One region of the Mesorhizobium sp. M5C.F.Ca.IN.020.29.1.1 genome, then DNA from elsewhere that is predicted to be linked to it. Evidence: predicted binding sites of a transcription regulator. Region 1 holds the regulator's gene; the other holds the start of a gene.
What was found. The regulator LexA, encoded in region 1, represses DNA repair genes until DNA is damaged. The targets are predictions, from matches to a motif close to TGTTCNNNNTGTGTTCNG.

Region 2: EOA85_RS01625 (UvrD-helicase domain-containing protein) is a predicted target of LexA. The motif match lies at 4,800-4,817, and genes of this name have one in related genera.

Annotation. Positions count from the first base shown of each region.
Region 1 covers NZ_RZSW01000414.1:411-5,704, reverse strand. The annotation lists partial or broken gene glp (gephyrin-like molybdotransferase Glp) at 1-1,001, shown strand, start outside; gene lexA (transcriptional repressor LexA) at 1,106-1,843, shown strand; gene EOA85_RS25765 (ComEC/Rec2 family competence protein) at 1,837-4,293, opposite strand; partial or broken gene gltX (glutamate--tRNA ligase) at 4,396-5,294, shown strand, end outside.
Region 2 covers NZ_RZSW01000008.1:4,816-12,589, forward strand. The annotation lists gene EOA85_RS01590 (FAD-linked oxidase C-terminal domain-containing protein) at 1-1,126, opposite strand, end outside; gene EOA85_RS01595 (thioesterase family protein) at 1,225-1,731, shown strand; gene EOA85_RS01600 (hypothetical protein) at 1,853-2,050, shown strand; gene EOA85_RS01605 (Lrp/AsnC family transcriptional regulator) at 2,075-2,554, opposite strand; gene EOA85_RS01610 (DMT family transporter) at 2,644-3,549, shown strand; gene EOA85_RS01615 (dienelactone hydrolase family protein) at 3,550-4,455, opposite strand; partial or broken gene EOA85_RS01620 (hypothetical protein) at 4,546-4,743, opposite strand; gene EOA85_RS01625 (UvrD-helicase domain-containing protein) at 4,858-7,518, shown strand; gene EOA85_RS01630 (ABC transporter permease) at 7,537-7,774, opposite strand, start outside.

The DNA of each region.
Region 1 (5,294 bases):
GACTTTCGGTGATCGGCATGGCGCCGGCCGGACGCGGCTTTGCCGGAACAGTCGGCCCGGCGCAGGCCGTGCGCATCTTCACCGGCGCGCCGCTTCCTGCAGGCGCCGACACCATCGTTATCCAGGAGAATGCCAGGGATCTCGGCGGCGGCAGCGTCGAAGTGACCGCGTCGACGGTTGAAGGCCGCAACATCCGCCGCCTCGGGCTCGATTTCTCGAAGGGCGACGTCCTGCTGGAGAGAGGCCGCCCGCTTGATCCGGCGGCATTGTCGCTGGCGGCATCGGCCAACCACCCGCAGGTCAGCGTGGTGAAACGGCCGCTGATCGCCATCATCGCCACCGGCGACGAATTGCTGCCGCCGGGCAGCGACCTTGGCCCCGACCAGATCATCTCGTCCAATGCCTATGGCGTCGCCGCCGCGGCCCGCTCGGTCGGCGCCAGCGCGCTCGATCTCGGCATCGCCCCCGACCGCAAGGAGGCGATCGCCACGCTGGTGAAACAAGCGGTCGACGCAGGCGCCGATGTCATTGTCACGCTGGGCGGCGCCTCGGTCGGCGACCATGACCTGGTCCATGACGTGCTGACCGGTGAAGGCATGACGCTCGATTTCTGGAAAATCGCCATGCGGCCCGGCAAGCCGTTGATGTTCGGGCGGCTGGGCGACATCCGCTGCATCGGCCTGCCTGGCAATCCGGTGGCGAGCCTGGTCTGCACGCAGCTCTTTCTGAAGCCGCTGCTTGCGCGGCTCGGCGGCCGCGCCTTCCGGCAGGACATTCGTCAGGCGCGGCTCGGCGCCGCCATGCCGGCCAACGATCTCAGGCAGGATTATGTACGCGCGGTGGTGAAGGAAGAAGCCGGCACGCCACTGGCGACCCCGTTCGGCGTCCAGGATTCCTCGATGCTCAAAATGCTGGCCGACGCCAACGGGCTGATCGTGCGCGAGCCATTCGCTCCCCCAGCCGCGACGGGCGCCGCGTGCAGCGTACTGATGCTACGCTGAACAAAACGTCAACACATTCATTAAACTTTAAACGGTTGCGGAACACAACTGGAACAGATAGTGTTTGTTCTGGGTTTGTTTTTCTGATTCTGTTGGGGGTCACGATGCTGACACGCAAACAACATGAACTGCTGATGTTCATCCACGAGCGGCTGAAGGAAAGCGGCATTCCGCCCTCGTTCGACGAGATGAAGGAAGCGCTCGACCTCGCCTCGAAGTCGGGGATCCATCGGCTGATCACGGCGCTGGAGGAGCGCGGTTTTATTCGCCGCCTGCCCAACCGGGCCCGCGCGCTGGAGGTGCTGCGCCTGCCCGATTCGATCGCGCCCGGCCTCAATGCGGCGCGCAAATTCTCGCCAAGCGTCATTCAGGGCAGCCTTGGGCAGGGCAGCCTCGGACGACAGATCAAACCGGCGCCTTCGCGCCTGCCCGCGGCCGGCAATGACGACGACGTCGTTGCCACCATCTCCATACCGGTGATGGGCCGCATCGCTGCCGGTGTGCCGATCGACGCCATCCAGCACCAGACGCATTCGATCTCGGTACCACCGGACATGATCACCGGCGGCACGCACTACGCGCTGGAGGTCAAGGGTGATTCGATGATTGAGGCCGGCATTTTCGACGGCGACACGGTCATCATCCGCAACGCCGACACCGCCCAGCCTGGCGAGATCATCGTTGCGTTGGTCGACGAGGAGGAAGCGACGCTGAAGCGGTTCCGCCGCAAGGGCGCCTCGATTGCACTGGAAGCCGCCAATCCGGCCTATGAGACGCGCATCTTCGGGCCGGACCGGGTCAAGGTGCAAGGCAAGCTCGTCGGACTGATCCGGCGTTACTGAGCGGCAGGCTTCTTGGGTTTCTCGGCCCTGCGGTATGGCGGCAAGCCCCTCGCCTCGCGCGAAAATCTCCGCTGCTCGTGCCAGGGCCTATATGGCTGTCTGACGGCAAAACGGATTTCTGCGCGCGTCGTCGCTGATAGCGGATCGAAGAAGACGGCGGCACTGCCCACGCGAGCGAGCTGCCGTTTGGTGACGACGAGAACCAGCGGATTGCGGCAGGGATTATAATAGGCTGTGGCATCGTCGATGACGATCAAATCGGCAAAGGCACAGGCTGGCCGTGCGGTTTTGCGGTCGTCGGCGAGTGCGATGATCGCGCCGGACGGGTGCCGGGCGAGGCACAGGCCGGCAGTGCAGTAGAAGGGCGCTCCAGGCGGCAGGTCGGCCGGGTCGGCGATGTCGAACCGCACGTCTCCTTTTTCGAATGTCTCCGGCTCGACAATGGTCGCTGAAACCAGCGCATGTTTCCAGTTGTCGGTGGTGAATTCGTTCGAACGCACCCGGTTGACGGCAAGTTCGCCGCCGCCGATCGGCAGCGCCACCAGATGCGCATCTTCCGAAATCAGCACATCGGGGGCGCGCGTGTCGGAAATCGTCAGCAGGCCGGCGAGCGCAAAGGGAAGTGCCGCAAGCCGCAACCATGTCGTCGCCATCGTAGCGATGACCAGGGCGACCGTCACCAGCAGAACCGACTGCAACGAGATCAGCCCGACTGCATCGACCGGCGACCGCTCGGAAATCCATCCCGATATTGCGATCATGGCCGTCAGTCCCTTGCCCATCATGTAGAGGAAAGGTCCGTCGAAGCCGAAAGGCATTGCCAGAGCGCTGAGGACGGCCAGGAACATGACGACCGTGACGATTGGCATGACCGCCAGATTGGCGAACAGGCTAAGCGGCGATACGCGCTGGAAGTGCCAGATGGCGAAGAGCGCGGTGGCGCTGCCGGCAATGATGGAGGTCATTGCGATGGTACCTGTCCCAGCGGCGAGTTTTCGCGTGACGAAAGCGACCGGCGACCGTCGCTGTGGCGGCGCCGTGGCCCTGTCGGCACGATAGTCGGACCAGCCGGCATAGGCGCCCACGAGAGCAGCAGTCGCGGCGAAGGACATCTGGAAGCTTGGGCCGACCACCTCGTGCGGCGACACGACGATGACGGCGATGGCAGAAATCGTCAGATTGCGCATGGTAAGTGCCGCTCGGTCGAACAGCACGGCGACAAGCATTACCGCCAGCATGATGAAGCTGCGTTCAGCCGCGACCACGATACCGGAAAAAATGAGATAGGCAGCGATGGAAAGGAGTGCGGCAGCAGCCGCATATTTCTTGACCGGCCGGCGTGACGAAAAATCGGGAAACAGCGCAAAGGCGCCGCGCAGCAATCCCATAATCGTGCCGGCGACAAGCGCCATGTGCAGGCCGGAAATCGAGATGATGTGGTAGATGCCGGTGCGCCGCATCGATTCGTTTATCTCTTCGGGAATGCCGGCACGCACGCCGATGATCAGTGCGGCGGCAATCTCCCCCTCGGCGCCACCAATGCTGTCCCTGATATGGTCGGCAATGTTTTCGCGCGCCTTTTCGATCGAGGAAGAAAGGCGCGCGGCGAACGGCACATCCTCGGAAACGACGATCTTCGGATCGCCGAGGAAAAAGCCACTGGCACCGATACCGGCGAAATAGCTGTCAAAGGAGAAGTCATAACTGTCCGGCCTAACCGGGCCAGTCGGAGGCAAAAGCCGCACATAACCGGTTGCCACCGAGCCTGCAGTTATCTCAGCGGGAATTTTGCGTGCCGAAACCCTGACGCGTCCCGGTGCATAACGCAGTGTCGGCCGGGCGGTCGACATCACGTCGATGGTCAGCCTGATCCGGCCGTTCGCCATCTGATCGAGCCTAACGACACGGCCGGTGAGCTGGGTCTGGATTTCCGAACCGAGCATCTGCGTTCCCGCGCGCCAGGTCTCAACCTTGGCGGCGAGAACACCGAGTGCGCACAGCAACGCTGCCATGAAGCACAGATGCGTCTTGCGCCATGAGCGGGTGACAGCCGCACACAATGCCGTGAGGACCACGACGGCAATGGGCTGCGGAAAGTCCGGTTCGACGGTAAGCGAAAAATAGACGATCACCCCGCACGCCAGAAAAACCGGCACCAGCAGGAAGGCGACGCCGCGGTCGAGTTCCAGGCCGGCTGCCGAGGCCACGCTGTTGCGGATACCGGATGGTGAAAGATGGCTGAGCTGTCGGCGGAAACGAATGACGGGCCCCGGTTGTGGAGCCGGTATTGGCGCGGAGCGCTCCGGCGAAAGAGGCTGGGTGGCCGGGTGCGATGCAGGCAGCAAAGCGGGTAGCGGCTCGGCGTGAGGAACGTCGGCAAACAGCGATCGTTCGCTGACGCTTGTGATCGCGCCCTCGCTCTCGTCCACGCCCCGGCCTGGTCCAGCCATCGGGTCTGCCCCTTGCGCCCTTGACCTCCTATGCTACATGAACGCGCGACGCGCGAAAGTCCGCGCAACCACATCCGTTTCCTGCGCTTGCCTGAGAGTCCCATGTCCGACAAGGTCGTCACCCGTTTTGCCCCCTCGCCCACCGGCTTCCTGCATATTGGCGGGGCGCGCACGGCGCTGTTCAACTGGCTGTATGCGAAACACACTAGCGGCAAGATGCTGCTGCGCATCGAGGACACCGATCGCGAGCGTTCGACCGATGCGGCAACCGCTGCCATTCTCGATGGGCTCGCCTGGCTCGGCCTCACCTGGGACGGCGAGCCGGTATCGCAGCTCGAGCGCGCGCCGCGCCACCGCGCGGTCGCCGAGGAGCTGGTGCGGCTCGGCAAAGCCTATTACTGCTATGCGACGCCGGCCGAGCTGGAGGCGATGCGCGAGAGCGCGCGTGCCAAGGGGCTGCCTCCTCGCTATGACGGCCGCTGGCGCGACCGCGACCCGTCGGAGGCGCCGGCCGGCGCCAAGGGCGCGATCCGCATCAAGGCGCCGGCCGGCGGCGAGACGGTGGTGCATGACCGCGTGCAGGGCGAAGTCCGCTTCCCCAACAAGGATCTCGACGATTTCATCATCCTGCGCTCGGACGGCAATCCGACCTATATGCATGCCGTCGTCGTCGACGACCATGACATGGGCATCACCCACATCATCCGCGGCGACGACCATCTGACCAATGCCGCCCGCCAGATGGTGATCTATCGAGCCATGGACTGGGACGTGCCGTCGATGTCGCATATCCCGCTGATCCATGGCGCCGACGGCGCCAAGCTGTCGAAGCGGCACGGTGCCCTAGGCGTCGAAGCCTATCGTGCCATGGGCTACCTGCCTGAGGCACTGCTCAACTACCTGGCGCGCCTTGGCTGGAGCCACGGCGACGACGAGGTCATGTCGATCGCCGACATGATTGCCTGGTTCGACATCGGCGACGTCAACAAGGGGGCCGCCCG
Region 2 (7,774 bases), on a different contig from region 1:
TCAACCCCATCTCGGCGATATCGGCCTCGGTTTGCGTGACGCATTCGGCAAATCGCGAGATCGGCACGCAGACGTCGGTCGACAGCCCCTTGGCGCCGGGCCGCAGCGCCAGCGACGACCAATAGGCGTCGTGCCTGGCCTTCCACAGCTTCGTCCGTTCCTCGGCGACGCTGGTCCACAGGAATGGTCCGCCGCCATATTCTTCGGCGATCATGCCGAAAGTCTCGGCCTGCTCGGCAACGCCGGCATCACTGCCGTGGAATTCGACGAACAGGCATGGGCTTTCCGGGTAGTCGAGTTTCGAATAGTTCTTCATCGCCCGCATCTGCAGCGCATTGACCAGTTCGATGCGCGCCACCGGAATGCCCATCTGAATTGTTGCAATCACCGCATTGCAGGCCGCCTCGACGCTGGGAAACGGGCAGACGCCGCCGGAAATCGCCTGCGGAATGCCCTGCAGCTTCAGGGTCAGCTGGGTGATGATGCCGAGCGTGCCTTCGGAGCCGATCAGGAGCCGCGTCAGATCATAGCCGGCCGAGCTCTTTTTTGCACGCTTGCCGGTCGTCACCGTCTCGCCGTCGGCCATCACCGCCGTCAGCGACAACACATTCTCGCGCATCGTGCCGTAGCGCACGGCATTGGTGCCCGACGCCCGCGTCGCCGCCATGCCGCCGAGCGATGCATTGGCGCCCGGATCGATCGGAAAGAACAGGCCGGTGTCGCGCAAGTGCCGGTTGAGATCCTCGCGCGTCACGCCGGGCTCGACCGTGCAGTCGAGATCCTGCGGGTTAACCGCGAGGATGCGATTCATCCGCGACATATCGACAGAGATGCCGCCGCCCGGCGCGTTGGTATGACCTTCCAGCGATGAGCCGACGCCGAAAGCGATCACCGGCACGCGATGCGCGGCGCAGGCCGACACGATCTCCTGCACCTCCGCCGTCGTCTCCGGAAACGCCACGCCATCCGGCGCCTGGGTCGGAATGTAAGTGGTGGTATGCGCGTGCTGGGCGCGGATCGCCTCGCCGGTCTGGAATCTCTCGCCGAGCCGCTGCTTGAGGATGCCGAGCACCGCGGCGATCCCTTCTTCGTTGCGCTCGACCGGACTGAGGTCGCTCAGAGCCATCTATTCCTCCGCGAATGGACCAGTGTCCACCCTTGTTATGGACTTATGGATGGGTAGTCTCACCGACCACGCTCTGTCCAGCCAGAAGGAAGTTTTCGATGTCCACCCCCGCCCCCTTCGTCTCTCCTCCCATGGCCATCGAGAAGGACTGGATCGACTACAACGGCCATCTCAACATGGCCTATTACAACGTGCTGTTCGACCGCTGTTCCGACGAAGCGTTCGAGATGATGGGGATGGGGCTGGATTATGTGAAGCAGCGGCGGCTGACCATCTACACGGCGGAAGTCCATGTCTGCTATATCAGGGAGCTGCATCTCGACCACAAGGTCAATGTCTCCTTCCAACTGCTCGACCATGACGACAAGCGGCTCAGAGCCTACCAGGAAATTCGTCATGTCGACGGTTGGCTCGCTGCCACTTCCGAATCACTGTCGCTGCATGTCGACATGTCCGGTCCGAAGGTGGCGCCCTTCCCGGCCGATGTTCTGGCCAAGGTGGAAACCATGCGCGCCGCCCATGCGGCGCTGCCGATGCCTGAGCGCGCCGGCCGTTCGATCGGTATTCGTCGCAAGACGCTTGAACCGCAGTCCGACCGCCGTTAACCTTACAAGGTTTTAACGTGAACAAGTCGAATTGAGGCGTTGAACGACTCAGCGCGGCGTTGGAAAACCCTCCGCATCGGGTTGATAAGGGGGCGGAGCTGAAGCGGTTCGGGAAACGTGCATGAAAACCGACATCAAGGTCGAGGCGGACAGGCTGGCAGCCGATCCACGCATCAGCGACTATGATTTCTGGCGCTCGCTGAAGAACCTCAACAATGAGATCTTTCACATCGCCAACAACAACGAGCCGATCCCATTCGCCATGGTCCGCTGGCGCGCCATACTGAAGCAAGCGCGGATGAAACGCGGGCATGCCTGACGGCAGCGCTTAATTCCTTAACCGTCAGGGCTGCCGCTTCACTGCCCCCAGCGGCGAGCGCGCTACCACCGGTGACGACTGGATGATCGCGGTGTTGGTCATCGCAAACGGAATGATGCGGTCGATCACCCGTTCGAGCTCGGCCACGGAGCCGACATGCGCCAGCGCGACGAAACAGTCCTCGCCGGTCACCCGGTCGCATTGCGCGATTTCCGGCAAGTCGCGGATGATCTCGGCCACCACAGCCAGTTGCCCGGGCACCGGCCTGATCCGCAGCCATGCCGACAGTTTCATGCCGAGCGCGGCCGGGTTGATCCGCACCGTATAGGCCTCGATCACGCCGCTCTCCTGCAGCCGCTTGATGCGTTCGGCTACGCTCGGCGCCGACAGGCCGACGGAACGCGCCAGTTCGGCGGTGCTGGTGCGCGCATCCTTTTCCAGCAGGCGCAGGATCTTCAGGTCAGCCGCATCCAGGTCGGTATTTTCGTTTCGAAGGCGTTTCAGACAAAACTCCTTGGTTTTGGAAAAGAGCTTATCTCTTTGGCCGACTATCAGCCATATAAATCCAAAAAACTGCCTGCGATAATGACCTCATGGATGATCCAGCGCAAGCTCCGGCTGCAATCCCTGCCCTCGCCGGGCCTGTCTTTGGCAAGCTGGCGACCTCCCTGCCGCCGCATGTCTGGTTCGGCGTCAGTGCCGTGTTCCACTATCTCGGGCCGGCTTTCGCCGTGCTGCTTTTCCCGCATGTCGGCGTGCTCGGCATGGCCTGGCTGCGCATCGTCACGGCCGCCCTCGTCTTCGCGCCACTGACCCGGCCCTGGACGGTCTTCGCCGGCGCCGACCGGCCCACACGACTGCTGCTTCTCGCCTTTGGCGCCTGTCTCGGCGTGATGAATTGCTCCTTCTACCTGGCACTCAACCGATTGCCGATCTCGTTGGTCGCGGCGATCGAATTCGTCGGCACCATCGGCGTCGCGCTGGTCGGCGTCAGAAGCCCGCGCAACCTCGCAGCTCTTGTCATCGCCGTCATCGGCACCTTGCTGCTGATCGACGTCAAATGGTCAAGCGACCCGATCGGCCTGCTCTGGGCCTTCCTTAACGGCGCGCTGTTCGTTGGCTACATCGTGCTTGGCCATCGCGTCGCCCGCGCCGGCGCTGGCGACGGCATCGCCGGCCTGGGTGCCGCCATGGCGGTCGCCTTCCTCATCGTGCTGCCGGTCGGCTTCACCGATGCGCTGCCGGCTTTCTCGGCGCCGCCACTGCTCATCGCCGCCATCGGCGTCGGCATCTGCTCGTCGGTCATCCCCTACATCTGCGACCAGCTTGCCATGTCGCGGCTGCCGCGCTCGAGCTTCGCGCTGATGCTCTCGTTGCTGCCGGTCACCGCCACCCTGATCGGCGTCATTGTGCTCCGCCAGATACCCGGCCCTATCGATTGCATCGGCATTGCGCTGGTCATGGCCGGAGTCGCTTTTCACAAACCGGCAAATGCCTGATCAGGCAAGCTTCTCCTTGAGAAAGGCGATCGTCCGGCCCCAGGCGAGGTCCGCCGCGTTCTTGTCGTAGCGGGCCGCGGACGTATCATTGTTGAAGGCATGATTGGCGCCTTCATAGACATAGACCGTGTACTCGACCTTGGCGGCATCGAGTTCCTTCTTGAAGGCGTCGATACCGGCATTGATGCGGGTGTCGAGCCCGGCATAATGCAGCAGCAGCGCCGCCTTGATCTTCGGCACATCCTCGGCCTTCGGCTGCATGCCGTAATAGGCGACAGCGGCAGCCAGATCCGGCGTGTTGGCAGCCAGCGTGTTCACCGTGCCGCCGCCCCAGCAGAAGCCGACCGCGCCGACCTTGCCGTTGCCATCCGCGTGTTCTTTGAGGAAAGCGACTGTTGCGACCGCATTGGCGCCGACCTGTGCCGGGTCGAGCTTGGAAAACAGGTCACGCGTCCTGTTTTCATCGGCCGGCGTGCCGCCGAGCGGCGTCATGAAGTCCGGCGCAAGTGCCACGAAGCCTTCCAGCGCCACGCGCCGCGCCACATCGCGTATATGCGGGTTGAGCCCCCTGTTCTCATGCACGACCATGACGGTGCCGAGCTTGCCGGACTGGCCGGCCGGCTTGACCAGATAGCCCTTCATCTCGCCGCCGCTGCCGGGATAGCTGATGTCCTCGCCCGTCACGCGTGAATCGTCCTCGGCAACGATCGCTGCCCGGGCCGAATTCGCCGCCAGCAGGGGCGCAATTGCGGCCGCCGCCGCACCTGATCCGGCAAGCCTGGTCAACTGTTCCATGAAGCGCCGCCGGTCGAGCGTCAGATGCGTGTATTCGTCATAGGCGTCTATCATCGCCTGGGTAATGGCGGGTCTCGTGACGGCTGGGCTGGCAGGGCTCGGTTTTGTCATGGCGCTCTCCTCGGCTTCGGGAACACCCCCGCCGCGCAACATAGGATGGAAGCCCTCATGGTCCAGTCACGGATGAGTGAGGCTGTCGTCGACGGTGCCGTTGCGATGCTTGTGAACGATCTTGCCGGTCCTGAGATCGACGCCCGCGACAAAGCCCCGGGGCGGCGACTGACAGGGAATACCGAGCGGCGACAGAAACGGCTTCAATATCACTGCGTAAGGCGCACCGTCATTGCGGTTTAGGCCCTGGTCGCTGCCCTTTGTATCGCCCGGCGGCGGCACGTCCGCGTGCGGGGCCAGCTTGGAGATGTGTTCTACCGGATTTGTAAGTTCCGGCCTCGATCGAGAACAAAACGGAGACACTTCTGGCCTTTCGCTGCCGAATCACTACATTCGGGGACAATGTCCGGCTTTTCGGAAGATATGCCTTTTTTTGACGAACCGAACGCGCGGCCCGTGGCCCCGTCGGGCATTGCTGCGCGTGCCATGGCTGCGCGCAGCGGCCACAACAAAGCACCCGATTATCTGAACGGGCTCAACCCCGAGCAGCGGCTGGCGGTGGAAACCACCGAAGGCCCGGTTCTTGTGCTGGCCGGCGCCGGCACTGGCAAGACGCGCGTCTTGACCACCCGCATCGCTCACATCCTCGCCACCGGCAAGGCTTTCCCCTCGCATATCCTCGCCGTCACCTTCACCAACAAAGCGGCGCGGGAGATGAAGCAGCGCATCGGCATGCTGATCGGCGAAGGCAATGTCGAGGGCATGCCGTGGCTCGGCACCTTTCATTCGATTGGTGTGAAGCTGCTGCGCAGGCACGCCGAGCTTGCCGGGCTCAAATCCGACTTCACCATTCTCGACACCGACGATGTCGTGCGCCTGATCAAGCAGCTGATCCAGGCCGAAGGGCTGGACGACAAACGCTGGCCGGCCAAGCAGTTCGCCCAGATGATCGACGGCTGGAAGAATAAGGGGCTTGGTCCCGCCGACATTCCCGAGGGCGACGCCCGCGCCTTCGCCAACGGCAAGGGCCGCGAGCTCTACAAGGCCTACCAGGAGCGGCTGAAGACGCTGAACGCCTGCGACTTCGGCGATCTTCTCTGCCACCCGATCCGCATCTTCCGCGCCAATCCGGACGTGCTGAAGGAATACCATAAGCGCTTCCGCTACATCCTCGTCGACGAATACCAGGACACCAACACCGCCCAATACATGTGGCTGCGCCTGCTGGCGCAGCGGCCGGATGCCGGACGTGCTTCAACGTCGACAGATCTGCGATCGGCCGAAGGCCGCAAGCCCGACCGGGCATCCGAGCCGTTGCGAGGCCCGCGCGGAGGGCCCGCGCCGGCAGGCGCAGAACAGCCCGTGAGCGTGAATATTTGCTGCGTCGGCGACGACGACCAGTCGATCTATGGCTGGCGCGGTGCCGAGGTCGACAACATCCTGCGCTTCGACAAGGATTTCCCCGGCGCCACCATCATCCGACTGGAGCGCAACTACCGCTCCACCGCGCACATCCTCGGCACCGCCTCCCACCTCATCGCCTACAATGAAAGCCGCTTCGGCAAGACGTTGTTCACAGAAAAAGTCGCCGAGGACGACGAGAAGGTGCATGTCCATGCCGCCTGGGATTCCGAGGAAGAGGCCCGCGCCGTCGGCGAAACCATCGAGGCCTACCAGCGGCAGAAGCACAATCTCAACGACATGGCCATTCTTGTCCGCGCGTCCTTCCAGATGCGCGAGTTCGAAGATCGTTTCGTCACGCTCGGCCTCAACTACCGCGTCATTGGCGGCCCGCGCTTCTACGAGCGCCTCGAAATCCGCGATGCGCTGGCCTTCTTCCGCGTCGTCGCCCAAGGGGCAGACGACCTCGCCTTCGAGCGCATCGTCAACGTGCCGAAGCGCGGGCTGGGCGAAGCCACCATCCGCCAGATCCACGACACCGCCAGGGCGCTTCGCATCCCGATGCTGGAGGCTGCGGAAAAACTCGCCGAGAGCGACGAGCTGAAGCCGAAGCCGCGCGCGGCGCTGCGCGAGGTCGCTGCCAATTTCGAGCGCTGGCAGAAGGCGCTGGAGACGACGCCACACACCGAGCTCGCCGAGACCATCCTGGAGGAGAGCGGCTATACCGACATGTGGAAGAACGACCGCTCGGCGGAAGCGCCCGGCCGGTTGGAAAACCTCAAAGAACTGATCCGCTCCATGGAGGAGTACGAATCGCTGCGCTCGGTCCTCGAACATGTCGCACTGGTGATGGACGCCGAGCAGAACGCCGAGCTCGACGCCGTCAACATCATGACGCTGCATTCGGCCAAGGGCCTCGAATTCGAGACCGTTTTTCTCCCTGGTTGGGAGGAAGGTCTTTTTCCCCACCAGCGCGCGCTCGACGAGGGTGGCCGCTCGGGGTTGGAGGAAGAGCGGCGGCTGGCCTATGTCGGGCTGACCCGCGCCAAGAAGAACCTGCATTTGTGGTTCGTCTCCAACCGCCGCATCCACGGCCTGTGGCAATCGACCATCCCGTCGCGCTTCCTCGATGAATTGCCGGAAGCCCATGTCGAAGTCGCCGAGAGCGGCAACAGCTACGGTGGTTACGGCAATTCCTACGGCGGCGGTTCTTTTGCCCCGGGACGTGGTGGCCGGCAGAACCCCTATGGCGCGTCGCGCTTCGACAATGTGGGCGGCAATACAGGCGGCACTGAGAAATCCGGCGCCTTCTCCAGCACCTATGCGACGCCGGGCTGGCAGCGCGCGCAACAGAACCGCACCGAGGCGACCGACCGCAACTGGGGCTCGCGTTCCGGCCACCAGGTCGAGCGCATCGGCTATGGCGAAACCGACTCAGGCTATGGCGCCGGCCGCACCTCGATCAAGGGCCGCACCATCGACGGCGAGCTGGTCGCCAAATCCGTCGCCGACAAGCCGTCGGCCTTCAATGTCGGCGACCGCGTCTTCCACCAGAAATTCGGCAACGGCAATATTTCGGCCATCGAAGGCAACAAGCTGACCATCGACTTCGACAAGGCCGGCCAGAAACGCGTGCTGGACGGGTTTGTCACTGGAGTGTGAGGGGTCCTGCCCCTGCCTTTAGCGATACCGCGCCTGGTTCCATTTGTGGCCGAGCAGCGACAGGATGATGATCAGCCCGTTGAAGAACTGGACATAGAAGCCGCTCAGGCCTGCCGCGACGACGCCGGTCTGGATGAACGACACGGTGACCGCGCCAATCGCACCGCCGACAACCGTGCCGATGCCACCCCAGGTCGGCGTGCCGCCGACGAACACCGATGCCAGCACCGGCAGCAGGTATCCGTCGCCAGCCGTC